4 regions of the Shewanella halotolerans genome follow, and region 1 is predicted to be linked to each of the others. Evidence: predicted binding sites of a transcription regulator. Region 1 holds the regulator's gene; each other region holds the start of a gene.
The links. Region 1 encodes sigma-54, which starts transcription at its own class of promoters, with help from an activator protein. Its sites were predicted from a motif close to GTTGGCACGNNNNTNGNNT; they were not measured.
Positions count from the first base shown of each region.

Region 2: a site for sigma-54 is predicted at 5,379-5,397, ahead of K0H81_RS15840 (P-II family nitrogen regulator). Genes of this name have one in related genera too.
Region 3: a site for sigma-54 is predicted at 3,108-3,126, ahead of K0H81_RS02230 (TorF family putative porin). Genes of this name have one in related genera too.
Region 4: a site for sigma-54 is predicted at 1,863-1,881, ahead of flhA (flagellar biosynthesis protein FlhA). Genes of this name have one in related genera too.

Region 1 covers NZ_CP080417.1:3,982,527-3,990,493, reverse strand. The annotation lists gene mgtE (magnesium transporter) at 1-314, opposite strand, end outside; gene K0H81_RS17255 (HPr family phosphocarrier protein) at 415-690, opposite strand; gene rapZ (RNase adapter RapZ) at 683-1,531, opposite strand; gene ptsN (PTS IIA-like nitrogen regulatory protein PtsN) at 1,528-1,971, opposite strand; gene hpf (ribosome hibernation promoting factor) at 1,974-2,261, opposite strand; gene K0H81_RS17235 (RNA polymerase factor sigma-54) at 2,292-3,779, opposite strand; gene lptB (LPS export ABC transporter ATP-binding protein) at 3,914-4,645, opposite strand; gene lptA (lipopolysaccharide transport periplasmic protein LptA) at 4,642-5,187, opposite strand; gene lptC (LPS export ABC transporter periplasmic protein LptC) at 5,174-5,731, opposite strand; gene kdsC (3-deoxy-manno-octulosonate-8-phosphatase KdsC) at 5,728-6,279, opposite strand; gene K0H81_RS17210 (KpsF/GutQ family sugar-phosphate isomerase) at 6,281-7,258, opposite strand; gene K0H81_RS17205 (calcium/sodium antiporter) at 7,292-7,967, opposite strand, start outside.
Region 2 covers NZ_CP080417.1:3,638,079-3,646,045, reverse strand. The annotation lists gene K0H81_RS15865 (YacL family protein) at 1-371, shown strand, start outside; gene K0H81_RS15860 (response regulator) at 500-1,129, opposite strand; gene narQ (nitrate/nitrite two-component system sensor histidine kinase NarQ) at 1,191-2,894, opposite strand; gene nrfA (ammonia-forming nitrite reductase cytochrome c552 subunit) at 3,142-4,542, shown strand; gene K0H81_RS15845 (hydrolase) at 4,648-5,190, opposite strand; gene K0H81_RS15840 (P-II family nitrogen regulator) at 5,443-5,781, shown strand; gene K0H81_RS15835 (ammonium transporter) at 5,794-7,044, shown strand; gene K0H81_RS15830 (hypothetical protein) at 7,163-7,489, shown strand; gene K0H81_RS15825 (tetratricopeptide repeat protein) at 7,582-7,967, shown strand, end outside.
Region 3 covers NZ_CP080417.1:484,372-492,338, forward strand. The annotation lists gene K0H81_RS02215 (ABC transporter ATP-binding protein) at 1-652, opposite strand, end outside; gene K0H81_RS02220 (HlyD family secretion protein) at 652-1,605, opposite strand; gene K0H81_RS02225 (hypothetical protein) at 1,838-2,011, opposite strand; gene K0H81_RS02230 (TorF family putative porin) at 2,340-3,032, opposite strand; gene K0H81_RS02235 (HU family DNA-binding protein) at 3,272-3,544, opposite strand; gene K0H81_RS02240 (hypothetical protein) at 3,800-4,210, opposite strand; gene K0H81_RS02245 (DUF4240 domain-containing protein) at 4,474-4,983, shown strand; gene K0H81_RS02250 (hypothetical protein) at 5,005-5,304, opposite strand; gene K0H81_RS02255 (hypothetical protein) at 5,487-5,798, opposite strand; gene K0H81_RS02260 (DUF3016 domain-containing protein) at 6,046-6,567, shown strand; gene K0H81_RS02265 (bifunctional diguanylate cyclase/phosphodiesterase) at 6,582-7,967, opposite strand, start outside.
Region 4 covers NZ_CP080417.1:3,029,011-3,036,977, reverse strand. The annotation lists gene fliR (flagellar biosynthetic protein FliR) at 1-633, shown strand, start outside; gene flhB (flagellar biosynthesis protein FlhB) at 633-1,766, shown strand; gene flhA (flagellar biosynthesis protein FlhA) at 1,919-4,018, shown strand; gene flhF (flagellar biosynthesis GTPase FlhF) at 4,030-5,457, shown strand; gene K0H81_RS13145 (MinD/ParA family protein) at 5,462-6,343, shown strand; gene K0H81_RS13140 (RNA polymerase sigma factor FliA) at 6,336-7,055, shown strand; gene cheY (chemotaxis response regulator CheY) at 7,098-7,481, shown strand; gene K0H81_RS13130 (protein phosphatase CheZ) at 7,495-7,967, shown strand, end outside.

The DNA of each region.
Region 1 (7,967 bases):
ATGTAGGCCAGATCGTCAGTGTCCATTCCTTCGGCCGCCTTGGCGACGCGCTCGGGACTCATCTGGGTGATCAGGGTATCTTTGAGCTCTTCGCCTAGCTCGTCGAGGATCTCCCCCGTGTGCTGCTGATCGATCAGCTGCCAGAGCACCTGACGGGTTCGCGGTGGTGAAGATTCCAGGATGAAGGCGATATCAGAGGCGGCCATGTCGTGCAGCATGCTGCGCACATGGACAAACATGCCGCTGCCTAAGGCTTGAGTTAGCTGATTAATGCGTTGATCTGTGGTTTCACTATCTAACACTTCGATCGGCATAGCTCCTCCTTTGGCAGTTGATTGAACGGCTTGGGTGGTAGGCTTGTAAGTCTATGATAAGTATAGGACGAAATTAAGCGGGCACCGCAAAGCGAGCCGATTATACGGCCTCATCGAATTTGGCGTCAATAAGAGCGCTGATGGCATCTAAGGCCGCCTGGGCATCTTTGCCTTCGCTGGTGATGGTGATGGTTTTACCCATGCCGGTTTCGAGCATCAAGAGGCCGAGTACGCTGGCGGCAGAGGCCTGTTTATCGCCCTGGATCAAGGTGACCTCGGCGTCGAACTTGGCGGCGAGCACAGCCAGTTTGGTCGCCGCTCTGGCGTGCAGGCCCAACTTGTTGCAGATGGTCAGCTCGCGAGCCAACTTAGTCATGCTTTAGCTCTCGGTGGCGCGCCTGAACCTTATGCTTGCCCTTGTTGAACAGCTTGGCGAGCTGGTCGGTCACATAGACAGATCTGTGTTGGCCGCCGGTGCAGCCGATGGCGATGGTGAGGTAGCTGCGGTTGTTGCGCTCCAGGTGTGGTAACCAGGTCTCCAGCAGGTTTTCGATCTGCCAGATGAACTTGTTGACCAGGGGTTGCTGACTCAGAAACTGCTGCACAGGCTCATCCAGGCCGGTTAGAGGCCTTAGCTCAGGTTCCCAGTGGGGATTAGGCAGGAAGCGCACGTCGAACATGAAGTCGGCTTCGGTCGGCATGCCATATTTAAAGCCGAAAGACTCGAAGTTGATCACTAGCTCCTTGTCGACCGTGCCCAGCAGGATCTCGCGCACCTTGTCGCTCAACTCATAGATGTTGAGGTTAGAGGTGTCTATGTAGTGATCCACGAGTTTGGCTATGGGATCGAGCAGCTTGCCCTCGAGCTGAATAGCCTCCTTGAGGGAGACCTTAGAGCGCGACAGCGGATGTAGCCTGCGGGTCTCGCTATAGCGCTTGAGCAGCACATTGTCGCTGGAGTTCAGGAAGAAACTTAAGATTTCGGTATCTTTAGGGAGCTTGGCCAGCTGCTTTTCCAGCTGGATCTCTTCGCTTGGCATGTTGCGCACATCGACGCTGATGGCCACGAGCTCGCTGCGCCCCTTGAGCTGCTCAAGCAGGGACTCCATCATCTGCAAGGGCAGATTGTCGACACAGTAGTAGCCTAGATCTTCTAGGACCCTGAGTGCGACGGATTTTCCCGATCCTGAGCGTCCGGATACCAAAACCAATTTCATTGGGTGATCACCTGATAGAGTTCGGATTCGTCTTGGGTCTTTCTTAGCTGCTTCATGATCGCCTTATCATTGAGTTTCTCGGCCATAGCGGCCAGGGTGCTAAGATGTTGCTCGCATTGATCTGCGGGCACCAATAACGCAAAAAGGATATCGACGGGCTGATTGTCAATGGCATCGAATGCGATTGGTTCAGCACATTTCACCAGTACGGCCACGGGTTGATCTATGTTAGTCAGCCGCCCGTGAGGAATCGCGATACCATTGCCTATACCTGTGCTGCCCATTTTCTCTCGAGCCAGAAGGCTTTCAAATATTTCTTGAGAGGAGAGGGTGGGGTACTGGACAGCGGCTAAGTCGCTGATAAGCTCCAGTACCTTTTTCTTACTGCCCGGAGTGGCGCAGGTGGTGCACTCCGGCCGCAGGATGGTACTCAGTTCCATCGTTAATGTTTAGTAAGCTTCTCTTTGTGTTTAATGACCTGACGATCGAGTTTGTCAATCAGGGAGTCTATCGCGGCATACATGTCCGCATGTTCGGATGTTGCGAACACTTCTCCGCCACGGAGATGTAACTTTGCCTCAACCTTCTGTTGCAACTTTTCGACATTTAATACAACGTGCACATTATTGATCTGATCGAAATGACGTTCAAGCTTTGTGAATTTCTCTTCGATGTAGCTTCGTAGAGATTGGGTGATCTCGATATGGTGCCCAGTCAGGTTTATTTGCATAAAGATAGTCCTCCAGTTTCCAGGTTTGTTTTATAAGCTCTTGCGCTGATTCGAGGGCGGTATAAGCATTGCCTCGCGATACTTGGCAATGGTGCGTCTAGCCACCTTAATACCCTGTTCGGCCAAGAGTTGAGCCATCTTGCTGTCGCTCAATGGCTTTTTCTGGTTTTCCGCAGCAACCAGCTTCTTGATGAAGGCACGTATTGCTGTTGAAGAGCACTCTCCGCCATCGTCGGTACCGACGTGACTGGAGAAGAAATATTTAAGCTCGAAGATCCCTCTCGGGGTATGCATATATTTTTGCGTGGTCACACGTGAGATGGTGGATTCATGCATCTCCACCGCCTCGGCGATGTCGTTCAGTACCATGGGCTTCATCGCCTCTTCGCCAAATTCGAAGAAGCCTTGTTGGAAGTCGACGATACAGTTGGTCACCTTGAGCAGGGTCTCGTTGCGACTCTCCAGGCTCTTGAGGAACCATTTGGCTTCCTGCAGGTGGCCGCGAATAAACTGGCCGTCCGCCTGACTCTTAGTGCTGCGGGCCATGGCGGCGTACTGCTGGTTGACGTTGATCTTGGGCATGCTGTCTGGGTTAAGCTCGACTACCCAGCGTCCCTTCTTCTTGGTGACGGTCACATCTGGGATCACGTACTCGTCGCGGCTGGCGGTGATGGCGAGCCCTGGACGGGGATTCAGGGTCTGGATCAGGGCGATGGCATCCCTCAGCTCATCTTCCTTGAGCTTGGTCTTGCGCATCAGCAGGCGGAAGTCGCGTCCGGCGATGAGATCCAGGTGTTCCTTGATCAGCATGCGGGCGTTAGCGATGTGCGGCGTGTCGTCACTGTATTGGGCCAGCTGGATCGTCAGACATTCGCTGAGGTCGCGGGCCGCCACGCCAATAGGGTCGAAGTGTTGTACCCGTTTGAGCACCGCCTCGACCTCGTCGAGTTCGATCTCAGGGTCGCCCATGGCCTCGAGAATATCTTCACAGGTCTGGGTGAGGTAACCGCGCTCGTCGATAGCGTCGATGATGGCGGTAGCGATGGCCAGGTCGTTATCGGAAAAAGGGGTCAGGTTCTTCTGCCATTCCAGGTGTTCATACAGACCTTCGCTGGTCTCGCCCTGAAAAGGCATGTCGTCGTCGCGCATGGCGCCCGAGCTTGAGTTTGGTGAGGCGGTGTAGACCTCATCCCAGGTGGTATCTACCGGCAACTCGTCTGGCATGGAATCTTGAGTCAGGGCATCTGAGGTCTCGACCCCTGAGTTATCCTGGCTCGAATCCAGCTCTATCTTGTCGTCGTACTTGTTGTCGAAGCTGTCGCTGACGCTATCGTCTTGCAGCTCGATGCTGGCGCTCTCCTGCTCTTCATCCAACTCCAGTAACGGGTTGGATTCTAATGCCTGCTGGATCTCCTGCTGCAACTCTAATGACGACAACTGCAACAGACGTATGGCCTGCTGTAGCTGGGGCGTCATGGTGAGATGCTGACCCATTTTGAGCTGAAGTGACGCTTTCATCGTACTGCTATTCCCTTGTTTCTAATTATAAAATGAGAAAGCTCTGGCTATATGTGCCGGACAAATATATCGGATAGTTCCTAAGGCCACAATTAACGCGTGGTTTTTCCTCTGTGGCCCCATTATAAGATTAACTATAGCTTGAATTGTTCACCTAAGTACACTGCTCGTACTTGCTGGTTGTCTAAGATTTCGGCGGGTGTGCCCTCGGCGATCAGATTACCATGGCTGACGATATAGGCTTTCTCACAGACGTCTAATGTTTCGCGCACGTTGTGGTCGGTGATCAACACCCCCAGGCCGCGATTCTTGAGCTGCTCGATGATCTTCTTGATGTCGATGACCGAGATGGGATCGACCCCGGCGAACGGCTCGTCGAGAAGAATAAACTTAGGGTTGGCGGCAAGCGCCCTGGCGATCTCCACCCGGCGACGTTCACCGCCCGAGAGTGCCATGCCGTGGCTGTCACGGATATGGGTGATGTGGAACTCTTCCAGCAGGTGTTCCAGCTCCTCTTCGCGGCCATCGTTATTAAGATCGCTGCGGGTCTGGAGTACGGCCATGATGTTGTCCCGCACCGAGAGCTTACGGAAGATACTGGCTTCCTGAGGCAGGTAGCCTATGCCTTTGCGGGCGCGTAGGTGCATGGGGTCTAGCGTCAGGTCGTCATCGTCGATAAAGATGCGGCCCTTGTCGCTCTGTACCAGGCCGACGACCATGTAAAAGGTAGTGGTCTTGCCGGCGCCGTTTGGCCCCAACAGGCCGACGATCTGCCCGGTCTTTACCGTGAGGCTCACGTCTTGGACAACGGCACGACTCTTATAGCTCTTGGCGAGGTTCTCCGCCTTCAAGATCAGGTCTGTCATTGTTTTTCCTGTTCTGGTTTCTTCTCGGGCTTCTGCTCTGGCTGGATCTGTTCCTGGTAGTTCTCAGGCTGAATGATGGTGATCACTCTGTCTTTGCCTGTGCTCTCGGCGATCAGCTGTTGCTGCTCTATGTTGTAGCGGATCTGCGAACCCGTGACCTGGCTGCCTTCCTGTTCCAGGGTGGCGTCGCCGATCAGTGTCAGGGTGCGGCTGGAAAGCTCGTAACGGATCTCCTTGGCGCTGGCCGAGGCGGGGCGGCCATCTTCCATCACCTGAGAGTAGGTGGCCGGGTTGCCGGTGGCGATCAGTATCTTGCCGCTGTTCTTCTCTTTGCTGAAGGCACGCAGCTCACTGGCCAATATCTTGATAGAGCCTTGGGTGACCTCGACCGGACCGTGGAAGATGATCTGGTTGTTCTTAATGTCAGCTTCCTGGCTGGCGGCAGAGATCTTAACCTCTTGCAGCAGGTCGTTTACCTTGGCGTGGGTGCCAACACTGACCAGGGGCAGCAGACCCGCAAGAATAAGGCTATTTAGTTTCATATGTTCCTTCTACCTGACTCGTCAGTTTGATATTTTGGGCGTTAAGATCGGCATATAGGCCTTCCCCCGTGATGAGGAAATCGCGCCCTGTGATCCGAATGCTTCTGTCGGATGTCATAATCATAGTATTGAGATCCAGCTCCAGATAGGTGGTCTCTATGGTCTGAATCGGTTCCTCTGGGCTAATGGCATCAATGATAACATTATTTTCCAGGGTGACCCGTCCGCTATTTTTGTCCAGTGTGCCCTTGGTGGATCTCAGGCGCCACTGGGCATCGCCGTTGTCGGGGTAGACCAGATAGATGGGCTGGGTAAAGTAGGTCTGGTTGCGTTCGGCGTAGTGTTCCATGTGACTGGCCGATACGCGACTGTTGATACCACCCTCATCATTGTATTGCACGCTCTTGAGATCCCGGACTATGTAGTCGGGACGATCGACATTATCCAGGGCCAGCTCTTCGCTGCCCTTTTTCGACTGAACCTGCCAATAGAGGATCAGTGCTGTGCCGAAGAAGGCGATGATCGCCAGCGTGACTCTGTTCATATGCTCATTCCGTGGGCTGAGGCAAACTTATCCTGGCTGAGCAGGATGAGATCCGTCAGTTCACGCAGCGCGCCGTGGCCGCCCTTGATATGGGTAACCATGTCGGCGTGTTGGCGCACATAGGGATGACCGTCGGCCACGCACACAGACAGGCCTACTTGCTCCATCACGGGCAGATCCACCATGTCATCGCCGATATAAGCAACTTCCTCTGGCGTCACCTTATAGAGGTTAAGCAGCTCCTGATAAGGCTCGAGTTTGTTGTCAACCCCCTGGTAGATGTGGGTGATACCCAGGGCCGTCATGCGATCTTCCACTATCTGCGACTTGCGCCCCGTGATGATGGCCACCGGAATATCGCTGGTCAGCAGCGAGCGGACGCCATAGCCGTCGCGGGTATGGAAGGTCTTGAGTTCGTCGCCCGAGTTACTCATATAGACCAGACCATCGGAGAAGACGCCGTCGACGTCGCAGATCAAGAGCTTGATCTGTTTAGCCTTCTGCCAGACTGCGTCGGTTATCGGGCCGTAAAAACCTTGATGTGCCATGTTAGATCACCCCCGCCTTAACCATGTCCAGCATATTGAGTGCACCAATCGGCTTCTTCTGCTCGTCGGTGACAATCAGGCCGTTGATCTCTTTCTCGTCCATCACCTTGAGGGCCTGGGCGGCTAAGATGCCTTCGCTAACGGTGACGCAGCCATGGGTCATCACCTCTGAGATGGAGGTCTTGCGCAGGTTGATCTCGGCGTCGATCACCCGGCGCAGGTCACCGTCGGTGAAGATACCGACCAGCATGCCCTGGCTGTTGACCACGCCTGTCATGCCCAGCCCCTTCTTGGAGATCTCATACAGGGCCTCTGTGATACAGATATCTTCGGCTACCAGAGGCAAGTCATCACCCTTGTGCATCACGTCGCTCACCTTGAGCAGCAGCTTGCGTCCCAGGCTACCGCCGGGGTGGGAGAGGGCGAAATCATCTTTGGTGAAGCCTCTGGCTTGCAGCAGGGCTACCGCCAGGGCGTCGCCCATGACGAGCGTCGCCGTGGTGCTCGAGGTGGGCGCCAGTCCGAGCGGGCAGGCCTCTTCCGGTACCTCGATACACAGATGAACGACCGAATGCTTGGCCATATTGGACTCAGGTTTGCCCGTCACCGCGATGACAGGCAGCCCCATGCGCTTGATCACAGGCATCAGGGTTAAAATTTCGCTGGCCTCGCCCGAGTTGGAGATGGCGAGCACGATATCGTTCTCGCTCAGCACGCCCAGGTCGCCATGGCTGGCCTCGCCGGGGTGGACGAAGAAGGCTGGGGTGCCTGTGCTGGCCAGGGTGGCCGAGATCTTGTTACCTATGTGACCGGATTTGCCCATGCCCATCACGATCACCTTGCCGGTGCAGGCGAGGATCAGTTGGCAGGCCTTGGCAAATTCACTCGAGTCGACATATTGATACAGGTTGTCCAGCGCGTTGCGCTCGGTATCGATAACCTTGCGTCCCCATTGACGTAATTGATCTGCATCTACCATCTTGTTCTCTCTATTTTGTCGGCCTAAACGTTATTAGGATAGGAAAAGCGTGACTTGGTACGCGATAAAAGTCGCTAATAACACACCGCCATGCCAGGGGCGTAGTTGGCGGGCCTTGCCGGTTAATAAAATCAGTATGGCCAGGGCAACGCTGGTTGCCATCACCATATAAAAGTCGCGACTGCTGGCGGCGGCGTCGACCGCGCCTGGGGCGATAAGGGCGGGCAGCGCCAGCACCGCAAGAATGTTAAACAGGTTCGAGCCGACCACGTTGCCTATGGCAAGGTCGTCCTCTTTCTTTAATACGCCCGCCACACAGGCCGCCAGTTCAGGCAGACTGGTACCGACGGCGATAATGGTAAGGCCTATGACTAAGTCTGACATATGGAAGGCCTTGGCGATACCCACGGCGCCCTGCACCATCCAGTCGGCAGACAGGGGCAGCAGCACAAGGCCAATCACCAGCCAGAGGATCGCCTTAGGTGTAGGCACATCTTTAGGCACCTCGCTTTCGGCCTCGTCGATGAGTGGATCCTTTTCCTTGTTGACGATGGCATGCCAGATCAGATACCCCATGAGGGCAAAGAAGAGTGCCAATAGCACCAGACCCTCGATGCGGGTCAACTGACCATCGTGGAGGAAATAACCCGCCAGCGCCGTAGCGCCTAGCATCATAGGGATTTCTCGCTTGAGTGTCTGTGAGCTTACC
Region 2 (7,967 bases), 340 kb from region 1:
AATATGAATTTCGCCGCAACACATTGACCGGCACCCTGGTGGCTCAGTTCACCATGGATCATGAGATTATGGGGCTTTGGTTTGTCGATGAGCTGGGCGAAGACAAGGCCTTAATCGAGCAGATAGCCTCGACCATAGCGGCGCTGCAGCAGGGGAGGCTGACAGAACAACGTTTTGTCGGCCAGGGGATCTCTCTCGAGCTGGATGAGGAGCAGGCCAGAGTATTTGCCAACGCCCTTGAGATGGATGACGACACCCTGCTGGATGAGTCCATGTCCCTGTATGACGGTGAGTCACAGGCCTTCTGCGGCCTTGAGGATTTTGAGGCGGCGCTCAAGAGCTGGCAGACCTTCATCGAAGAGAGCCGATAGGCAGGGACTATGCAGGGCAAGTGTGTAGAGAAATCGTGTAGATAAAGCGTGAGAAATCTTGCAAAGAAAAAGGCAGCTTAGGCTGCCTTTTTACGTTTTAGCTGTTTTGACCGGCGTAGCACCTAGGCTCATTGGTTAAGGTAGCGTACCGCCATCTCTGTGCGCGACTTGGCGTTGGCCTTGCGCAGCAGATTCTTCACATGCACCTTGACCGTGCCTTCGCTGATATGCAGCTGCTCTGAGATCACCCGGTTGCTCTTGCCTTCGGCCAGTTGCTCGAGGATCTGTAGCTCTCTCGGGGTCAGGTTGTCTATCCAGGCCTGCTCGTCGGCGCCATCTTTTAGCTCATAGATGAAGTCTTCCACCGACTCAGAGATCACTCGGTGACCCTGCATGGCATTCTTCAGCTTCTCCAGCAGTAGATCCGGCTCGGTATCTTTCAATAGATAACCGTCGGCGCCGGCTCTGACCAGGCGGATAACGTCTTGCTTGGCATCGGATACCGTGAGGATCACGATACGGCTGGTGACCCCTTCCTGACGCAAGGCGTTGAGGGTATCTAGCCCTGTCATCCCCTTCATGTTGAGGTCTAGTAGCACGATATCCGGTTCGTTTTCGGCAATTGCCGACAGGGCATCTAGGCCGCTGCCTGCTTCACCAAATAGGGTGAAGTCTGAGTCAGAGGTGATAAGTTGACAGATCCCGCGACGTAACAGGGGATGATCGTCTACGACCAAAACTGAATATGGTTTGCCCATTTTATTGCCTCCACTGAGGTCTGTTTTATTTAAAAATTAGTATCTTATATCGCCAGTATCCCTACTGGCGCGGCACTTGTTCGGGCGGGAACAGCAAGGTGACCGTGGTTCCGCCCTGTTCATTGCTGCTGAAGTCTACCACACCCGAGAGGCGACTTGCGCGTTCATGCATGATTCCTATGCCAAAATGTTGATCCCTCTCCTTGAGCTTTTCCAGGCCGACGCCGTCGTCGCTGATGCTGATCTTGACGTTGTTACCGCTGCGGGTGCAACAGATATGAATATGATCAGCCTGGGCATGCTTAATGGCGTTGAGGGTCGCCTCACGGGTAAGCTGCAGCACATGAATGTGTTGGTGAGCACCGAGCAGCTGGATCGGCAGCTTGTCTTCCAGGGTGATCTTGGCCGTGGTTTGTCCCCTGAGCTGGTCGAGCATCATCTCGATCGCATGATTGAGGTTGGGATCTTTAATGGTCAGGCGGAAGGTCGATAGTAGCTCACGCAGCTGCACATAGGCGGTGTTGACTCCTTCGTTGATCTCCTTGAGCTGTTCCTCTACCTGAGGGCTACGGCACTGGCTGTCCAGCCCCTTGGAGAGCAGGTTGACCTGGATCTTGAGAAACGAGAGTAGCTGACCCAGAGAGTCGTGCAGCTCGCGGGCGATCACGCCGCGCTCCTCCATCAGTGCCAGCTGCTGGCGCTGCTCGCCGGCGTTATAGATGACGATTGAGCGGGCCAGCATGATGGCGAAGTTCTCGAACAGGGGATGATTGATCTCACCCAGGGCAGTGACCTCAAGATAGCCCAGTTCGTTGTCGGCAAATTTTAGCGGGAAACGGGTCTGGCTGCGCGAGGCGATGGGCCAGCCGCCGTCGGCATCTATGTAGAGCTTCTCTTTGTCATCCTGGGCGATCACCAGGCGCAGGAAGCTGTTGGGTTCGTGGGCCCTGAGCTGATTCAGCGCCTGTTTCAGGGTACTGATCTCCAGCTTGCCCGAGTGCAGCATTACCAGGTTGTCGTAGAGCAGCTTGAGCTCGTTGTTGGCGCGGGTGAGGGCGAAGGTCTTCTCTTTGACCTGATTTTCCAGGTTGTTATAGAGGGTCGACAGCTCCCTGGCACTGGTGGCCAGGGCGTTGCTGAGCGAGCTGAGCTCGATATATTCGCTATCAGGCATGGTGACATCGAACTCCCCTTTAGAGATGGTGTTGGCCGACTCCATCAACTGGTTGAGGGGAGTGACCACCTTACGCTTGGTAAAGCGTACGGCGAAGAAGGCAATCAGTAACATGAGGCCCAGGCCGGTGATCTGGCTGGCGGCCAGTAGCTTGAGCTTGAAGGCGGCGAACTCCTCTGTTTCCAGCACGAAGAGATCTATGGTGTCGACGAAATCTTTGAGGGCGGATACATAGAGGCGGGAGTTCTCCTCTTCGATATATTGCTTCATCACCTGCCACTTCTGGATAACCAACAGATACTGGGAGGCGAGATCGTCCGGCGTCATCCAGTCGAGTGAGCGTTTCAGCGCATCCGAGTGGAGGGTGGCCTCAAACTCTCTAATTTTGTCGTCGGCTCCCTCGCTGCCAGAGTTGGCGTAAAACATCAGACGGTAACTCTGCATACGCAGAGAGCCGGAGGCGTTGATGGCTCTGGCGTCTCCCAGGCTATAAGCCAAATTAGCTATGGCGAAGGTGGCGAGTCCACTGGAAAGTAAAATTAAGGCCAGCATTAACCTTAATATGGTGGAGGTGAGGCTGCCTTTCTTCATGTATTAGAACTCATTAAATTATAGGGAAAAATCGGAAATTTGGACTATGATACTTGTTTAGCAATTGCTGATAAAATTAACAAGGTGATAAAAATGTGACCAACAACACATTCACATTATGATCTGCCTCAAGTTTTAACCCGGATACCCCATAAGGGGTATATTTTTAACGGGGTTAAGGGACTAACTTTGGCCTTGGAGATGTTGTGGTTTTTAAGACTACTATAAAAAGTAACACGGAGATGAGATGGTGAGAACATTAACTACAAAAACCTTTGCACTGAGTGCTTTGGTCGCCGCTGGCCTGATGGCTACCGGCGTGATGGCAAGTGACAAGACTGAGCCACGTAACGAAGTCTACAAAGATAAGTTTTCTAAGCAGTACAACAGCTGGCATGACACAGCCGAAAGCAAAGAAGTTGTCGATATGCTTGAAGAAGTTCCTAGCCTGGTTGTGTTGTGGGCAGGTTACGGCTTCGCCAAAGATTACAATGCACCTCGTGGTCATATGTATGCGGTAACCGACGTACGTAACACACTGCGTACCGGTGCACCTAAGTCTGCCGAAGATGGTCCAATGCCAATGGCATGTTGGTCATGTAAGAGCCCAGACGTGCCTCGCGTGATCGAGGAGCAGGGCGAAGATGGCTACTTCACTGGTAAGTGGTACAAAGGCGGCGCAGAAATCGTGAACACTATCGGTTGTTCTGACTGTCATGAGAAAGGCTCTTCTAAACTGCGTATGTCTCGTCCATTCGCCGAGCGCGCCATGGCAACACTAGGCACTCCATTTGACAAGGCTTCTAAGAAAGACAAGCAGTCTATGGTGTGTGGTCAGTGTCACGTAGAGTACTACTTCGAGAAGACCAAAGATCGCAAAGGTTTTGTTAAGTTCCCTTGGGATATGGGCACAACTGTTGAGCAGATGGAAGTCTACTACGACAATATGGAGTTCAAAGACTGGACTCACGCCGTATCTAAGACACCTATGCTGAAAGCACAGCACCCAGGCTATGAAACTTGGCAGCTAGGCGTACATGGTAAGAACAATGTGACCTGTACTGACTGTCATATGCCTAAGGTGAAGAATGCTGAAGGTCGTAAGTTTACCGACCATAAAGTAGGTAACCCATTCGATCGCTTTGAAGAGACTTGTGCGACTTGTCATACTCAAAGCAAAGAGTTCATGGTTAACCTGACGAAGGAGCGCAAAGTTAAGGTTGCTGACCTTAAGGCACGTGCCGAGTCTCAGCTAGTTAAGGCGCACTTCGAAGCTAAAGCGGCTTGGGATGCAGGTGCAACTGAAGCTGAAATGAAGCCAATCTTAATGGATATCCGTCATGCACAATGGCGCTGGGACTATGCAACCGCTTCTCACGGTGTTGCGGCTCACGCAGCTGACGAAGCGCTACGCATCTTAGGTACTGCGGTTGATAAGGCTGGTGATGCACGCATCAAACTAGCTCAACTGCTAGCAACTAAAGGTGTTAAGCAGCCTATCGCCTTCCCAGATGTTTCTACCAAGGCCAAGGCGCAAGCTGCACTGGGTATGGACATGAACAAGTTGAATGCCGACAAGGCAGAGTTCAAGAAGACTGTACTGCCTAAGTGGGATGCCGAAGCTAAGAAGCGCGAAGCAACTTACTAATTTCTCCCCCCCTGCATAGTAAAAGCCCCGGTTATCCGGGGCTTTTTTATATCTTCACGACTTTATACTTGCACGATCTTATATTTTCACCGCTTTATTTCGTCACTACTTTATCATCTTCAGCAGGGCCCGGAATCTGTCGCCACTAGCCTCTGCCTGTAACTCGAATAATAAAGACTCGCTATTGGTTAGCAAGGCGCCGTTCTGGGTCATCATCTCACAGCCTAACTGCTTATTGGCCTCGGTTCGCGAGGAGACGGCGTCGGTTACCAAGTGCACCTCATATTCGTTGTCCAGCAGATCCCGGCAGGTCTGGTAGACGCAGATGTGGGTCTCTATGCCCGCGAGCAACACCTTGGGCCTGCCATACCGCTGCAGTGCCTGCCTGAAGAGCTCGGCGTGCCAGCCGCTAAAATGAGCCTTAGGGATAGGTTGATAATGAGGCGTAAGCAGCTCGGCCAATGCCGGGCTAGTGGCCCCCAGCTTATCGGGCAGCTGCTCCAGCCAGACGACAGGGATATCAAACAGCTCGGCCGCCTTTATCAGTGTGGTGAGCCGGGTTTCGAGTTCCTCAGCCTGGTGCATCAGGGTGGCCAGCTTTCCCTGAACATCGACGATGATGAGTACACATTCCTGTGGTTGCAACATAGGGCGCTCCTCTATGGGTGATGACTCCATCATACCCGGATAATTTCGCCACCCAATCCGTCATAAGTCGAATAGGCGACTGCGCTATTTTTGTGCGCTCTGTGCATAGTCGCACCCAATTGGTGCATTTATATGCAGCATGAAGGGCGTCGTTATTACTAAGTTTATGAATGTTAAGGTTTTGTAATGTTGGCCTGATGATTGAATTGCCTTTGGCATCAGCAAGAATACTAAGATGAGTCGGAGGCGGTAATGAAATTAATCAGCGCAATAATCAAGCCATTCAAACTCGATGATGTGCGAGAAGCCATTGCAGGGTTGGGGATTGAGGGGATGACGGTGACCGAGGTGAAGGGGTTCGGACGTCAGAAAGGCCATACAGAGCTCTATCGTGGCGCCGAATACCAGGTGGATTTTCTGCCTAAGGTCAAACTGGATATCGCCACTAAGGCTGAAAACGTCGATCACCTTATCGAGTCAATCGTCGCTGCGGCGCATACGGGCAAGATAGGCGACGGCAAGATTTTCGTGACGGATCTCGATCAGGTGATCCGTATCCGTACCGGCGAACTCGATAACGAAGCACTTTAAGGGGGAATTCCAATGGAAGAGTTAGTAACACTAGGTGCGACAGTATCTGAGTTAAAGTTTGCTCTCGACACCTTTTATTTCTTGATCTCAGGCGCGCTGGTGATGTGGATGGCAGCCGGGTTTGCCATGTTGGAAGCGGGTCTGGTGCGCTCCAAGAACACCACAGAGATCTTAACCAAGAACGTCTGTCTCTACTCCATCGCCTGTATCATGTATCTGGTGGTGGGATACAACATCATGTATGTGGATAATGCCGAGGGTGGCTGGTTGCCATCGTTTGCCAGCCTCATTGGTGCTCAGGCAAGCGATGCCGATCACGCGCTGGAATCGGATTTCTTCTTCCAGGTGGTGTTTGTGGCGACCGCTATGTCTATCGTCTCCGGCGCCGTTGCCGAGCGTATGAAGCTGTGGGCATTCCTGATCTTCTCCGTGGTGATGACTGGGGTTATCTATCCTGTCGAAGGTTACTGGACCTGGGGCGGCGGTTTCCTCTCTGAGGCTGGGTTTGTCGATTTCGCCGGTAGTGGCATAGTACACATGGCGGGCGCGGCTGCGGCTATCTCGGGTGTCTTGTTACTCGGCGCTCGTAAGGGCAAGTATGGCCCTAACGGTCAGGTGAATCCTATCCCTGGTTCTAACCTGCCGATGGCAACCTTAGGTATGTTCATCCTGTGGATGGGTTGGTTCGGCTTTAACGGTGGCTCTCAGCTGCTGGTGTCTGATGCCGAGAACGCGTCGGCGGTGGCGAAGATCTTCGTTAACACCAACTCTGCAGCCGCCTTCGGCGCTGTCTCTGCCCTGGTGGTGTGTAAGATGGTATGGGGTAAGGCAGATCTCACCATGATCTTAAACGGCGCATTGGCGGGCCTGGTGGCTATCACCGCAGATCCTTTGTCTCCATCACTGCCTCTGGCCGGGGTTATCGGCATGGTGGCCGGCGGTCTGGTGGTCTTTTCCATCGTGATGTTCGACAGAGTCAAGATTGACGATCCTGTCGGGGCAATTTCGGTGCATGGGGTTGCCGGCCTGTTCGGTGTGATGCTGGTGCCGCTGTCAAATGCCGATGCGACCGTGCTGGGTCAGCTCTATGGCGCCTCGGTCATCTTTGCTTGGGTATTCGGGGTTTCCTTTGCGGCCTGGTATATCCTCAAGATCACCATGGGGATCCGTGTTTCGGAAGAGGAAGAGTACAACGGTATGGATGCATCGGATTGTGGCATCGATGCTTACCCAGAGTTTGTCTCACTCAAGAGTGCCAACTAACCGCTAGTCAAAACAGATTGCCAAAACTGATAGTAGAATTAATAGGGTCCGTACCTCATGGTGCGGACCCTGTCTTTTGTATTATGCTATCGAAAAGTGTGGTGTGAGGAGCGCTAACATGAAGCTGTCTCTTTGGGTGTTGTTTTCGTTGCTGGTCTCAATTCAGTTGCAGGCGGGACAGGTGGTGGTGCGTAAGTCGAGCGAACCCTTCGATGCCTTCGCCGTGCGCGACAAGGTGCTGCAGGACTTTGAGTGGCGGGAATCCCTGCGTTTGCAGCAGCAGATTGAGATATTACAGAGTCTGCCCCTAGGCTGCGTGTTGTTTAAGTTGCCCTATGCCTACTATCGTTGCGGCGTGAGGTTCTATCGCCCCTATCTGTATCAAACCGAGGGCGAAAATCCTCAACAGCTCTATATTCAGGTCGATCCGCCAGAATCTCAGTGATTGTTAATATTTTGTAACGCTTTGCGTGGGGCAAAATGAAAAAGCCTACTTTATGATAGATCTTACGGTGCCCTCATCAGCGTAGGTTTAATATGAAAAGGCTAATTGAGTATAAGCGCGCTATCTTGTTGTTATTCTTCATAGTGAGCGGTTGTGCCAGCGGCCCGGGTAAGGAAACCCTCGCTAATATCGATCAGTACTTTGCCGACGATGAATTCGCGGCGGTTGCGGTTCAAGTCACGCCGGATAAGCTATTTGCGCTGCCGACTCAGGTAACGATCGATCTGCGGCAAGATTATAAGCGCAGCCGAATGGCGCGAGACTATATTGCCGCTAACTTGTGGCTAGCTAACTACATCAACGCCGATAAAGGCGGTTTCAAATACCAAGATAATCTAACAAAGATCCCGGCGGATACCTTTAATGCGCGCGCCGGTAACTGCCTGTCGCTGGTGCTGCTCAGTGCCTCGCTCGCCGA
Region 3 (7,967 bases), 1.2 Mb from region 1:
CGCGAATGTGGCCACTTTCCATGATCGCCAGCTGGTGGCAGCGCTGCGCCTCGTCCATGTAGTGGGTGGTGACCAGTATGCTGGTGCCGCGCTCGGAGAGATCGAACAGCTGCTCCCAGAAGTCGCGCCGGTTCTGGGGATCCACCGCCGAGGTGGGCTCATCGAGAAACAGCAGCTCGGGCTCGTTGATACAGGCGCAGGCTAATCCCAGGCGTTGCTTCTGACCACCACTGAGGGTGCCGGCTAGCTGCTGGCGCTGGGCGTCGAGATGATAGGTATCGATCAGCTCATCTATCTTGCGTTTGCTTTCTCTGGCACCCAGTCCATAGATGTCGGCGATAAATTGCAGGTTCTCCCTGACGCTCAGGTCTTCGTAGAGGGAGAACTTCTGGGTCATGTAGCCGATGCGCCGCCTGAGGGCCTCGGCCTGCTGGGGGATGGCCATGCCGAGCACGGAGATCTCGCCCCGGGTTGGGGTCAAGAGGCCGGTGAGCATGCGTATTGTGGTGGACTTGCCGCAACCATTGGGGCCGAGAAAGCCATAGATGTGGCCCTTCTGCACCTGTAGATCCAGCTCGGCCACCGCCAAGAGATCGCCAAACTGCTTATCGACGCCGCGGGCATCTATGGCCAGATCCGCATTTGGTTGCATCAGGGCAGCTCCACCTGGGCGGGGATCCCCGTGGGCAGGCGCTGGGCCGAGTCGTCGAGATCGAACTCCGCCAGATAGACGAGGCGAGACCTGTCTTGCTGATTCAAGGCGTAATAGGGAGTGAAGGCCGGCTCCTTGCTGAGCCAGCGCAGTGTGCCGCTGAAGGGCTGCTCTTGACCGTCGACATGGACTTTTAGCTGCATTCCTATGGTGAGCTTGGCCATGGCGGGGGCGGGAATATAGACCCTAGCATAGGCGGCCTTGTCGGCCTGAATCGCCACTACCACGGCGTTGGCGGGCACTCGCTCCCCCAGGTTAAAGGGCAGGCTGTCGAGTCGACCGCTGCGGGTCGCCGTGATGCTGAGGTCATCCAGCAGTTGCCGCGCCAGATCCAGCTCGGCCGCGGCGGCATCCAGAGCCGCCTGGGCCTGCTGAATATCTTCCTGGCGCACGCCGACAATCAGCTTGCTCAAGGCCTCATTGGCGGCGTTGTGTTCGGCTATGGTCTGATCCCGGCTGGCAACGGCCTGATCCAATTCTGACTGACTCACCAGGTTTTGCTGTTTAAGTTTAGCGATTCGGCGATAGGCCTTCTCCGCCTGAACCATGGCCGCCGTGGTACGTTCTAAGTTGGCCTGTGCGCTGGCGATATCTTCGGGGCGCTCACCATTGGTGAGTCTGAGCAGATATGCCTGGGCCTTCTGCCACTGAGCCTGGGCGCTGGCGACGCGGGCGGTTTGTTTGCGGGTGTCGAACTGTAGCAGCAACTCGCCTTCGTTGACCTGGCTGCCCTCGCGTTTGGGCAGTGCCGTGATGATCTCTGAGGTGGTGGCGCGCAGCAGTACCCGGTCGCGTTCCAGTGTGCCCAGGGCCTGGGGAGGTTCGGCGCCCTGACAGCCGCTAAGTAGCAGGAGCAGCGGGGCGAGAAGGCGTAAGGATTTACTCAGCGTCATGGTGACCTCTTGCAGCGAACCGCTTGGAAGAATTATGACTATCAATAAGTTATGTGCTGAATTTAATCTTACACCAATTTAACCTGGGTAGAAGGGGAATCTTTGAGCCCTGAATTTGAGTGCTAACTGGCTAGTGAATCTAAAGCTTAGCGTGCTCAACGTCGAGAGCAAACGTCTGCATGGAGCCTGGCCCCATGCAGTGTTGGCGAGAAGGAGGCAAAGGAGTCTGGGGTTAGTAGAAATCTCCCCCCATGGCGCGTTTAAGTGCCGCCTCTTCGAGTAACTCTTCCAGGCGACGTTTGACTTCGCGTCTGTGTTGCAGCTCACAGGCCGCCTTAGGGTTTTTGGGTGCTGTGATCGCTTCGATTTCAGCATCGTTCGGAATAACATCGAGTAACTGAGCCATAGTGAAATCCTCGTCAAATAAAGTGCTTGTGCACTCATTTGGTGCCGCTTAGCACTGAGCCGCTTTAACATAAAGTTAACTGAGTCAAAGCGTTAGCTAGTTTAGCGTCCTAAGGCGTGAGCACATTAGCGAGCGCTAATGAGAAAAATAGCAGGGGATTTTCGATTTTTGTTTGATCGAGTTAACACAATTGTATTTGTCGTGGATTTAGACAAAATGTGAGCGAATAGACGGGCGGTACTTTTATAACTTTATGTTTTTAATTGAAATATTTTAAGGCTGATAGTGAGTTGCCAGCTAATTTAGTGGCAACTCATTTAAATTTAGATCACAAATCGAAACTATAGCTGTAGCCAACGACCACTTTAGGATCGTCACCCTCGAGATCGGTATCGCTGACCAGGAAGGAGATGGTACCGAAGTCGGTTTCCTTATCCAGAGACAAAGAGTAGTCCGCATAGTTGTCGGTATCGAACCAGGCGTTGACGACATCACCGCTGGAGTAGCCATAGTGGGCCGAGATAGACAGTGTCTCCGACAGTGGGAAGCTGACGCCTGCGTTGATATAGCTGAGATCTTTCTCATCGAAAGGATCTGCCGCCACGTCGCTGCCGGCATTGACCACCTTTGAATAGCCAATGCTAAACCACTTCCAGCTCAGGGCCAGGGTGACTTCACCGAAGTCTATGCTCGAATCGCTGTCGGGGTAGGCGTAGTAGAGATAGCTGATGTCATAACCAAAGTCTTCCCCTATGCTGCCGGCATAGCCGCCGTAGAAGTCGATCTCGTAGCTGGTGTCGTCGCCGAAATCCACATTGGACGCCCAGGTTCCGAGGTAGAGACCGCTGTCGTGTTCGAAGTCTATGCCGCCTTGAACCGCGGGCGCGTCTCCCGTCTGTGTGGCGCCGCGCCACAAGTAGTTGGAGGTTGCGCCTATGTTGCCCGTGACGCTAGCGCTGGCCGGTAGGGCAACCATCAAGGTGCCCGCGAGTAGGCTTAGGGTTCGCAATGCTTGTTTCATACTCATTCCTTCTTATTGGTCTATGGGAGCGGCCCTGCCTGTTGTTATGAGTATTGTCAGGCCGCGTACAAGCTATAGCGAAGAGCGTGCCAAATATTTATCTGTTATTTTTCAGTCGTTTATTTTATTTGCATCAGAAGCAGGCAACGAATTGGTTAAAAATGAGGCAGAGGATGCACTAGGAGGGTGCATAAAAAAACCTCCATGGAGGAGGTTTTTTCGACGGATTAAATACCGATTTAGTTTACGCTGTCTTTTAGCGTCTTACCGGCTTTAAACTTAGGTACTACAGCCGCTGGGATCTGAATTTCTTTGCCCGTCTGTGGGTTGCGGCCTGTACGTGCTGCACGGCTAGTGGTCTCGAAAGAACCAAAACCTACAATAGAGATTTTTTCGCCGTTCTTCATCGCTTCCGCTACCGTTTCTTCGAAAGACTTTAAGGCGCGAGCAGCTTCAGCTTTAGTGAGTTCAGCGCTTTCCGCTATTTTTGCAACAAGTTCAGTTTTATTCATTTGGATAGTCTCTTCTTTCCGTAGATTTAGTAATACCAATTACATTAGATACTTGCAATTGCTGGACTTAACATGCCACAAGCATCCCTATAATGAAAGCGGTTTTATGCGCTCAAAGGGTGCTTTCAGTCAAATTCAGTAAAAATTTAACCCTTGAAACAGAAGAAAGCGACCTGGATTTGACTGAATTGACACGAAGGCCGGTCAGATAAGGCCTGGGGAGGTGATGGGATGTAAACCTCCCCGATAGAGGGATTAAGCCTTGGTCTGGTCGCTGGTTTTAGTTGCCTGCGGCAGATACTTTTTCATCCCTTTAGAGAAGGCCATATACCACTGGAAGCTGAGCAGTGCGGTGACGACTAAGGCGATGGCCCAGATAGGCAGCTCCTGACCGCGCACCACCACCTTAACGTCCTCCGGGGTGATCTGATAGGCGATCACCGCCGTGGCACCCAGTGCCGTGAAGCCCAGGGTCTGTATGCCGATATAGATCTTCAGCACCAGGCTTGCCCAGCTGGTGCGGGCGATGAGGCCGATGATCACAGGGATCACGCCCAGGGTAAAGAGATCTAGGGTCTGGCTGTCCAGGGCGCGCCAACCGGCGAGGATGGCGATAACAATATAGAGGGCGATCAGTAGCAGTATGCTGGGACTTGGTCGGTTCATCTTGGCACTTGGGTGAATGATTTGCCCCGCAGTGTAGAAAAATGGCGCAACTTAGTCCAACGCTTTACTTAAATGTCTAATGCTTTACCTAAATGTCCACTGCTTTGGCTAAATTGCAAAGGCCCTGCTGCCAGCCGGGCTGGCTTAGGGTAAGATGTGGCCTCTGTCTGGCCTGTCGCTTGATAAAAATGAGTCAGGATACGCAGGACAGGAGTATATGAAGGCAATCGTTAACCATAAACCGCGTTTGGTATGAGAAGAGCATGAACGAGAATGAATTTTGGCAGTTAGTCACCCGCAGCAAGCCTGAGCAAGATCAGGAGAGCCTGGCGGCGGAGCTTAAGGCGAAGCTGAACGAACTCGACAACCAAGACTTGGCGGCTTTCGACAAGTTCTTCTCGCAGCAGATGCGTCGATCTTACCTCTGGTCGCTGTGGGGCGCCGCCTACATAGTGACCGGGTGCGACAGCGAATATGGCTTTGCCGAATTTCGCGCTTTCCTGATCTCCCTGGGGCAGGAGTGGTTCGAGCGGATACTGCTTAACCCGGATGCCTTGGCCGAGCTGCCCGCCTGGCCGGAGAAGGATGGCTATGCCTATCCCTTCGTAGAGGATTACGATCTGATCGCCGGGCAGATCTATGAAGATCGCACTGGCGAGGAGTTGCCCTTTGTGCCTTCTGGGCAGGCGACGCCTCAGGGGAAGAAGTTTTCGCCCAAGAAAAAACAGCTGAAGGCGACTTACCCTCAGCTGTTTCAGTTATTTCCTTTCTAGCGAGCCCTTACTAAGCCTGCTCTAGTAGCAGACCTGGCTATCGCTATCGAAGGTTAGTTCATGCTCGGCGCAGGCACCTTCCATAAACTCCTCTTCGGCCTGCTCAAGCTGGCTGTCGAGATCGGCCTGGAAGCCGTCGAGCGTCTGGTTATCGCTTGCTTCTTGCTGCTGGTCCAGAATCTGGAAGTGTTGTTCTACCGCGGCGCGTTCGCTGTCGCTAAGCTCGCTGGCGTTGGCGCCTGAGATAAAGGCGAAACCAAGGATTAGTGAGGCCAATAGGGCGAATCTACCTGAGAATCTTGTGTGGGTTAGCTTGCTCATTGTCATAGCTCCTGTCGGTGTCTTAAATTCAATCTGTTGTCGGCATCTGGGGCTGTGTTTGCTGCGGCCCGAGTGCTGCTGCCGTTTCATTGATACCTATGTTAATGGCAATAGCTTGAACAGAAGCTGAATAAAAAACGAACAGATTAAATTGGCTCGCTGAGTGATGAAAGGCGGCTGACTCATTCCTGATTCTGCATGCTCTCGCACTGAAAGCCCTGACGGCTGTTATCGAAGCGACACCTGAGGCCACACTCCCATAAGACATCGCCAAGCTCCTTGGCCTGCTCGGTGGCGAAGGCCTTACAGCTTTGGTAATCCTCGAAGTCATCGGTTTTCTTGTAGCGCCCCGAGTTGTAGCCATGGGCATAGACGAAGGCCGACCAGGTTTCTGGGGCCTGCTGGGTCTCTTCCTCTAAGGTGATCCAATAGAGGGCACCGGCCAGCAGCGAAAAGAGGATGACGACGAACAGCAGAGAAGATCGGTTTTGCATGATTTACCTTAGTAGCCTCACTTGCCCTGTGAGTCTACCCCAGGCTCGAAGCAAATTGATACAAAGGCTGCCAAAAACTGTGGGCTGGGGAGAAAAGGGTTAATTGCGCTTGTCCAATAAGTAAATGATGGCGAAAAGATTCGCCAGGATTTTGCATTAAGCCTATATTCAGGTTAGCTTTTGTACACTCAATGTAGTCGCTAGACTCAGTAGGTGTCCCAAGCTTGGGCGATTAAGGAGGCATAATATGAAGTTTCAATCTCTACTCTTGGTGGGAGCACTGGTGTCACTCAACCTTGCCGCCGAAGAAGCCAAAGAGAATCCAGTCACAGAGGCCGGGGTGGTCAAGATCACCTGGCAGGATGTCGACAGCTACCGTGATGTGAAGGCGGTGGGTGACATTCAGTCCCGCTATGAGCAGCGTGTTTTCGACACCCTGACCAAGAACCTCAATAAGGCCGCCGAGAAGACGCTTAAGCCGAATCAGAAGCTGGAGCTGGTGGTGACAGACGTGGATCTGGCCGGTGATGTGCGCCCCACCTTTGGCGCGACCCCTAACGACATTCGTCTGATCGAAGATATCTACCCGCCACGCATGACCTTTAGTTACCAGGTGCTCGACGGTGATAATGTGGTGATCGCCGGTGACGAGAAGCTCAGAGACATGAGTTTCATGCACACCACAGGTGTGATGAACGACAAGCCCCTGAGACACGAGTCTAAGATGCTGAGCGATTGGCTGAAGAAGACGGTGCAGCCCAAACTCTAAGGCTGCTGGGCCTCTCAGGCGAACTTGAGCGGCCGATACATGGCAATTGCCGCGTCGTTGGGCGCGGGCGTAAACAGGCTAAAGCCATTTAATGCGGCTTTGGCCTGTTTTTTTGCCGCCGCGCTGTAGGCCGACAGCCCCTGCTCGTCGCAAAAGCGAGTCACCTCGGGGGGCAACAGGCCGACACACAAACTGATCAAGGGGTGAGCCACCCTCTGTCCCTGTCTGTCTTCGGCCATTACACATTGGGCCAGCCAGTCGTCTGGGCTGTAGAAGGATTCTCTGTCTTGGTTAAAGTCGAGCAGTAGGCGGCGACACTCGTCGACGATCGCCTGGCTTGTGCCTATCACCACAAAATCATCGCCGCCCACATGGCCGACAAAATGCTCGCACCCCAGTTGCTGCTGCAGGCGTAGCGCCAAAGATTGGATCACCTCATCGCCGCGGCAGAAGCCATAGATATCGTTGTAGGGCTTGAAGTGGCACAGGTCAAAGTAGGCCAGGTAGAAGGCGCGGCCCTGTTGGCGCAGGCGCTGTAGCTCCTCCTGTATGGGGATGTTGCCAGGAAGACCGCTCAGGGGGTTGGCGTGACGAGCCATTTTGATGCGCTGCTCGGTGATCTGTTGCAGCAGATCTTTGGTGTGGCCTATTCCTAACAGTTGTTGGTCACGCATCACCATGAAATGTTGCGCAACCGTGCCATGTTCTGCGGTCAGACACTGACTCACCTCGGAGATCGGCATGCAGGCTGGCACCTTCAGTACCTTGTCATTCATCACCTCTATCACAGGGCTGTTCTCGTGCAGTGCGCGGCCATAGGGGGTGCTGAACAGCTCCATCAACTGCGCCCTGTCGACGACTCCAAGTGGCTTCTGCTCGGCATCGACGATGGCGACTACCTGCAGGTGCGGCGAGCGCACGAAGCGGGCGCTCAGGGCCTTCAACTTGGTCTGGGGCGTCACACATATGGTGCGGGTCGACAGACTTTCGGCCGATTCGGCGTAACGGGTCTGTCGCTGCTTGGTCTCCTGGGGCGCCACTGCCGTCAGTGACTGTGTCGGTTGCGTTTGGGGGCGGCCCAATAGGTAGCCCTGACAATAGACTATGCCGAGCTGGGTTAGCAGCGCCAGTTCCGCTGGTGTCTCTATCCCTTCGGCAATTACCTTACAGCTGAGGCTCTGGCAGAGATCTATGATGGAGCGGACAAACTCCTGCTTCACCGGTGATTGGTCGATTTGGTGGATGAAGTGGCGGTCTATCTTCACATAGTCTGGTGCCAGTTCGGACCAGAGTCGCAGCCCTGAATAGCCGGTGCCGAGGTCGTCGATGGCGGTCAGAAACCCCTGGCTACGGTAGTGGTTAAGGCACTCCTTCAGGAGATCGATATCGTCGGCGGGATA
Region 4 (7,967 bases), 950 kb from region 1:
ATGTTGCCGGTCAATACCGAGGTCGAGCTATTTTCATTAGGCGCCGTGTTCGTGACCGTGCAGCAGATCTTGATTGGCGTCGCCATGGGGTTTGTCACCTTGCTTATCATGCAGACCTTCGTGTTGACCGGGCAGATCATTGGCATGCAGACCAGCCTAGGTTTCGCCTCCATGGTGGACCCCGGATCAGGCCAGCAGACCCCGGTTATCGGTAACTTCTTCTTACTACTGACGACCATGATCTTCCTGGCGGTGGATGGTCATCTGGTGATGATCCGCATGTTGGTGGCCAGCTTCGATACCATTCCCGTGTCTATGCAAGGAATAAGCATCGCCAGCTATCGGCGTCTGGCGGACTGGGGCGCCTATATGTTCGGCGCGGCGCTGACCATGTCTATTTCGGCGATTGTGGCGCTCTTGCTGATCAACCTCTCTTTTGGGGTGATGACCCGCGCCTCGCCGCAACTTAACATCTTCGCCATCGGTTTCCCCGTGACCATGGTGAGTGGTTTGATTATTCTCTGGTTGACCTTGACGCCTATCATGGCGCATTTCGACGAGGTCTGGCGTTCGGCCCAGTTGTTGCTGTGCGATCTGGTGCAGCTGCAATGTAGCACTGCAGGGAGCTTCTGATGGCCGATAACGATACCAGTCAGGAGAAGACCGAAGAGGCGACCCCCAGGCGACGCGAACAGGCGCGAGAGAAAGGGCAGGTAGCCCGATCTAAGGAGCTGGGCACCTCTGCTGTGTTGATGTCGGCGGCGGTTGGATTTGCCGTCATAGGGCCGAGCTTGGGCCAGTCATTGATGAGCGTGATGACGAACCTGTTTACCATGAGCAGGCAGGAGATCTACGACACCAATAGTCTGTTCAATATCTGGATGATGGTTTTTAAGGAGCTGGCGATACCTATGGCCAGCTTCGTGCTGTTTCTCGCCTTTATCGCCTTCCTGGGGAATGTCGTGCTCGGAGGCATCACCTTCTCGGCCAAGGCTTTCATGCCTAAGGGCAATAAGATGAACCCCATCAGCGGCTTTAAGCGTATGTTCGGGGTGCAGGCCTTGGTGGAGCTGACCAAGGGGATCGCTAAATTCTCCGTGGTGGCCCTGATGGCCTATCTGCTGCTGAGCTACTATTTCACCGATATTCTTACCCTGTCCCAGGGGCATCTGCCGGGCAATGTCTATAATGCCCTGGATCTGCTGGTGTGGATGTTTATTGTGCTTTGCTCCTCTACCGTGATTATCGTGGTGATCGACGTGCCGTTTCAGATCTGGAACCACAATAAACAGCTGAGAATGACCAAGCAGGAGATCAAGGACGAGTACAAGGACACCGAGGGTCAGCCTGAGGTGAAAGGCCGGGTGCGTCAGATGCAGCGTGAGATGGCCCAGCGGCGCATGATGGCCGAGGTGCCCAATGCCGATGTCATCGTCGTTAATCCAGAGCACTACGCCGTGGCGGTGAAGTATGATGTGACCAAGGCCGCGGCGCCCTATGTTCTTGCCAAAGGGGTGGATGATGTCGCCTTTAAGATCCGTGAGATCGCCCGCGAGCATGATGTCGCTATCGTCTCGGCGCCGCCATTGGCCAGGGCTATCTATCACACCACCAAAATAGATCAGGAGATCCCCGAGGGGCTGTTTACTGCCGTGGCCCAGGTATTGGCCTATGTGTTCCAACTGCGTCAGTATCAGCAAAAAGGTGGTAAGCGGCCGACACCTATCCCTATTAATCAGCCGATCCCAGATGAGCTAAAATACTAACGTTTTAAGCTGGTTAACTCTTATTTTGCGTCTGTACTGTTTGATATTTGTTCGTTTGTTATCCGCTTGAGTCGCTGCGAACTAAGCCGGCCTTAAGTTGGCGTACTTTTTGCTGAATCCTTGCTAGATGTCAAAGTTCAGGCGCTAGATTGATGGATTTGAAAGCAACGCTCGGTCAGATAAAACAGGTAAAACCCGCCAATTTTAAAGGGATAGGTACGCCCATATTGGTGCTTGCGGCGCTGGCGATGATCGTCTTGCCCATGCCGGCCTTCCTGCTGGATATCCTGTTCTCCTTTAATATCGCCTTGGCCCTGGTGGTCTTGCTAGTGGCCATCTATACCGACCGCCCCCTAGATTTTGCTGCCTTTCCCACTGTGCTGCTGGTTGCTACCTTGCTGCGTTTGGCGCTTAACGTCGCCTCGACCCGTATCGTCTTGCTTGAGGGGCACAACGGTGGCGACGCCGCGGGTAAGGTGATTGAGGCTTTCGGCTCTGTGGTGATTGGCGGTAATTATGCTGTGGGTCTGGTGGTGTTTCTTATCCTGATCATCATCAACTTCGCCGTGGTAACCAAGGGTGCCGGACGTATCTCTGAGGTGAGTGCTCGCTTTACCCTGGATGCCATGCCAGGTAAGCAGATGGCAATTGACGCCGACCTTAACGCCGGGATCCTCAATCAGGATCAGGCCCGCATTCGCCGCGCCGAAGTGACCAAGGAAGCCGACTTCTATGGTGCAATGGATGGTGCCTCTAAGTTTGTAAAAGGGGATGCCATCGCCGGTATCATGATTCTGGTGATCAACATACTGGGCGGTTTCGTCATAGGTATGGCGCAGCACGGGCTGGACTTCTCCTCTGCGGTCGAGATCTACACCCTGTTGACTATCGGTGACGGCCTGGTGGCGCAGATCCCTGGCCTCTTGCTCTCTATTGCGGCGGCCTTGATGGTGACCCGTCAGAATGAATCTGGCGACATGGGACAGATGGTGATGAGCCAGATGTTCGACAACCCTAAGTCGCTGGCCATCGCCGCCGGCGTCCTGCTGACCATGGGCATAGTGCCTGGCATGCCGCATTTCGCTTTTCTCAGCTTTGGCTTGATCACTGCGGCTGGCGCCTATTTTCTGCATCGTAAGAAAGATCTCGACAGACAACGTGCCCTGGAGATTGCTAAGACCTCACCTGCGACTCCCGGCGATGCCAAGCCTAAAGAGCTTAGCTGGGACGATGTGCAGCAGGTGGACACCATTGGCCTGGAGGTGGGCTACCGTCTGATCCCGCTGGTGGATAAGGGACAGGGTGGTGAGCTGTTGGGCCGCATCAAGGGCGTGCGTAAGAAGCTCTCCCAAGAGCTGGGCTTCCTGGTTCCCGCCGTGCATATTCGCGATAACCTGGATCTCGCGCCAAACACCTATCGGATCTCCCTAATGGGGGTGGCCTCAGGAGAGGCAGATATTCGTCACGATTGTGAACTGGCCATCAACCCAGGTCAGGTCTATGGCAAGCTTGACGGTGTCGAGACCACAGATCCCGCCTTTGGTTTAGAAGCTGTGTGGATCGCCCCTGAGCTCAGAGAACATGCTCAGACGCTAGGTTATACAGTGGTGGATGCCGCCACCGTAGTGGCGACTCACCTGAGTCAGCTGTTAACCAATAACGCCTCCAAGTTGCTGGGCTACGAAGAGGTGCAGCAGCTGATGGATATGCTGGCCAAGCATTCGCCTAAGCTGGTCAGTGGCTTCATTCCTGATGTCTTGCCGTTAGGCACTGTGGTCAAGGTAATGCAGAACCTGCTTAACGAAGGCGTGTCGATCCGCGACCTGAAGACCATAGTTCAGACCCTACTCGAGTACGGGCCTAAGAGTAACGATACCGAGGTACTTACCGCCGCCGTACGTATTGCACTTAAACGCATGATTGTTCAAGAAATAAGCGGTCCAGAACCGGAAATTCCTGTCATAACTTTGGCGCCTGAATTGGAACAGATGTTGCATCAGTCTATGCAGGCAACGGGAGGCGAGGGGCCGAATATCGAACCTAGCCTTGCCGAGAGGATGCAAAAGTCGTTACTCGACGCATCCCAGCGTCAGGAAATGGTGGGCCAACCAGCCATCCTACTGACATCGGGTATGTTACGTTCGACGCTGTCGCGTTTTGTTAAACATACGATTCCAAATCTGCGGGTGATCTCTTACCAAGAGGTGCCTGATGAGAAACAAATTCGCATCGTATCAGCGGTCGGCCAGTAGAGGGTATTTAAGTGAAAATAAAACGTTTTTTGGCAAAAGATATGCGCTCTGCATTGGCCCAGGTGAAAGAGACATTAGGTTCGGATGCGGTGATCATGTCGAACAAGAAAGTTACCGGCGGTATCGAGATCGTCGCCGCGGTAGACTACGATGAGCCTAAGCCGAGCGTGGCGAAAAATGATGCCGCGCCTTTGTCACCCAGCTTTCTCGATCTGGCCGAGGAGAAGGTCTCTATCGGTCGCCAGCCCATCAAGACAGAGTCAAAAAAACAGCCATCACCCGTGGCCGATTCGCTGCAGGCTCTGCTCGAGCGTCAACAAAATCGCGTCAGTCAGCAGCTAAGCCAATCGAATGAAGCACTCGAGATGCCTGCCTGGGCCCAGGGATTGAAGGCGCCAAGCGATGAGATGGCAGCGCCTAATATGCATGGCAGCATGCAGGCTAACTCCCATGCCAATACACATGAGAGCCAGAATTTTAACCGTGCAAAGCGCGATAAGAGCGCGCCGACCGGCAGCGAACTCGAGTCTATGCGCGAGGAGCTGGCATCACTTCGCAACCTACTGACACATCAAGTGACCTCACTGCTGACCGAGCAGAAGAGTCGTCTGGACCCAGTCGGCGCCATGCTAGAGAGTCGCTTGCTGGACGCCGAGTTTAGTCCTGAGGTTGCCGCCAAGTTATCGGCTCTTAGTGAGCATTATGTGCCGGCGGATCTGGTGAAGGCCTTACCACGCAGCTTGGCAAATATGCTCGACAACCAAGGGGACGACATCGTTCGTCAGGGCGGTGTGGTCGCCTTTGTCGGCCCAACCGGTGTGGGTAAGACGACGAGTGTCGCAAAATTAGCCGCTCGATTCGCCGCACAGCATGGTTCAGATCAAGTTGCACTCATTACAACCGATCATTATCGCATTGGAGCCTATGAGCAGCTGGCAACCTATGGCAAAATAATGGGGTGCCCGGTCAAGCAAGCTCATGATCTCAATGAGTTGGAACAAATTCTTTATCAGTTCCGCAATCGCAAGCTAGTATTGATAGATACGGCGGGCATGGGACAGAGAGATGTGAGATTGTTCCAGCAACTTGATAATTTAACTGCAAATAGCAGATTACCTATTCGCAGTTATCTGGTACTGTCATCTACAAGTCAAAGAAGAGTGCTTGAAGATGCCGTCGCACAGTTTACCCGGATTCCATTATCCGGCGCAATTTTGACCAAATTAGATGAGTCAGTGGCCTTGGCACCGGCGTTGAGTGTGTTGATTCAAAGTGGATTACCTTTGAGTTATGTCACCGATGGACAGAGAGTGCCAGAAGATATGCAAGTGGCCGACACCTTAGCCTTAGCCAACAAGGCCCTGTCGGTACTCGAAAAGAAAGTGCAACCAATACAGAATAACGAAAGGTCATATGAACAGGCCTACGCATTTGAGTAATATAATGAGTCGGGATCAAGCAAGCGGTTTACGTATGATGAATCAACCATATAACGAAAAAGTAAAAGTAATTGCCGTAACCGGTGGTAAGGGTGGCGTAGGTAAAACCAGCGTGTCGATCAATACCGCCGTCTCCCTAGCCGAGAAGGGCAAGCGTGTGCTTGTGCTCGATGCCGACTTGGGCCTGGCCAACGTCGATGTCATGTTGGGCCTCAGAGCCGAGCGCAATCTCTCCCACGTTTTATCGGGTGACGCCGACCTTGACGATATTATCGTACGCGGTCCTAAGGGAATTGGTATTATTCCTGCCACCTCAGGCACCCAGGCCATGGTCGAGCTGACACCGGCCCAGCATGCGGGCCTGATCCGTGCCTTCAGCGAGATGAAGACCCAGTTTGATATTCTGGTGGTCGATACCGCGGCAGGCATCTCAGACATGGTGCTCAGCTTCTCTCGCGCTTCTCAAGATGTGTTGGTTGTTGTGTGTGATGAGCCGACCTCTATTACCGATGCCTATGCTTTGATTAAGATTCTAAGTCGTGAGCATGGCGTATTCAGATTTAAGATTGTGGCAAATATGGTCAGAAGTTTACGAGAAGGGATGGAGTTGTTTGCTAAACTTAGCAAGGTAACCGACCGTTTTCTCGACGTGGCCCTGGAGCTGGTTGCGACTATCCCCTTCGATGAAAACCTTCGCAAATCAGTTCGTAAACAAAAGTTGATCGTCGAGGCATTTCCTAAGTCGCCGGCGTCAATTGCTTACCATGGCCTGGCGAATAAGATTATTAGCTGGCCAGTGCCACAACAACCGGGCGGACACCTGGAGTTCTTTGTAGAGCGATTGGTTCAACGTCCCGAATATCAAGAGGATCGTACGAGTGAGTAAAGCCGCTGCGTATACTTGTTTAGATAACAAAGCTTCTATTGTCGAACAGTATGCACCGTTGGTAAAAAGGATTGCTCACCATTTACTCGCTCGTCTACCCGCCTCGGTGCAATTGGATGATCTGTTACAAGCAGGTATGATGGGCCTGCTTGAAGCCTCGGCCAAGTTCGATGGCAGCAAGGGCGCCAAGTTTGAAACCTTCGCCGGTATCCGAATTCGCGGCTCTATGCTCGACGAAATTAGGCGAGGAGACTGGGTGCCCAGGTCGGTTCACCGTAATCAGCGACGCATAGCCCAGGTGATTGACGAGCTAGAACAAGAACTTGGACGTGACGCAAAAGACAATGAAATTGCGGATCGACTTGATATGACGCTCGATGAGTACCATCATATTCTTAATGATGTTTCTGTCGGGAAAGTAGTTGGAATTGAAGATCTTGGTGTATCGGTCGATGTAGTAAGACAGGAAGACGATCATCAGGACGACGCATTTGAGTCACTGGCAGAGACACAGTTCCACGAGGCCCTCGTCGAGGCGATTAAATTACTGCCAGAAAGAGATGGATTAGTTTTGTCGTTATATTATGACGAAGCATTAAATTTAAAAGAGATCGGTGCCGTACTTGATGTCAGCGAATCCCGGGTAAGCCAGATACACAGCCAGGCGATGCTCAGACTCAAAGCTAAACTCAAGCATTGGACCAAAATATAACGATTACATGAGCAATATAAAAACAGCTCCGCGGAGGAAACCTTGGACAAGAATATGAAGATTCTCGTTGTTGACGACTTCTCAACAATGAGACGCATCATCAAGAACTTGTTGAGAGACTTGGGTTTTAATAACACTCAGGAAGCAGATGACGGTTCGACAGCCTTGCCTATGTTGCAAAAAGGCGATTTTGACTTTGTCGTGACCGATTGGAATATGCCTGGCATGCAGGGGATCGACCTGTTAAAGGCTATTCGTGCTGATGACAACCTGAAGCACATTCCTGTGTTGATGGTGACTGCGGAAGCGAAAAGGGAACAGATCATTGCAGCGGCGCAGGCCGGTGTGAATGGCTATGTGGTGAAACCTTTTACTGCGGCGACATTGAAAGAGAAGTTAGACAAAATTTTCGAACGACTCGGTTAATCAAGGTTGAGCTATGCAGGCAGAAACTTCAGGGCTGATCAATCTAGCACAGGCCAAGCAACTCGTTGATCTGCTAGAGGCAGGTCAACAAGAGATGGCCGATGAGCTAATTCGCGATATCGCCAGCCCGATTCAGAAAGAGCTGTTTGACGAGGTGGGTCGCCTAACCCGTCAGCTTCACAGTGCCATAGTGGACTTTCAGGTGGACGGTCGCCTCGTGGAGCTGGCTAATAGCGAAATTCCCGATGCCAAAGAGCGCCTCAATTACGTCATCGACATGACGGAACAGGCCGCCAACAAAACCATGGACGCCGTCGAAGAGTCTCTGCCTCTTGCAGATGCCCTTACCATGAACGTACAGGCCGTTAAGCCTTCCTGGGATCGCCTGATGCGTCGAGATATTCAGCTGCACGAATTTAAGGCGCTTTGCCATGATGTTCAGCAGTTTATCGAACGCAGCGAATCCGATTCCAATCGTTTGAAAGA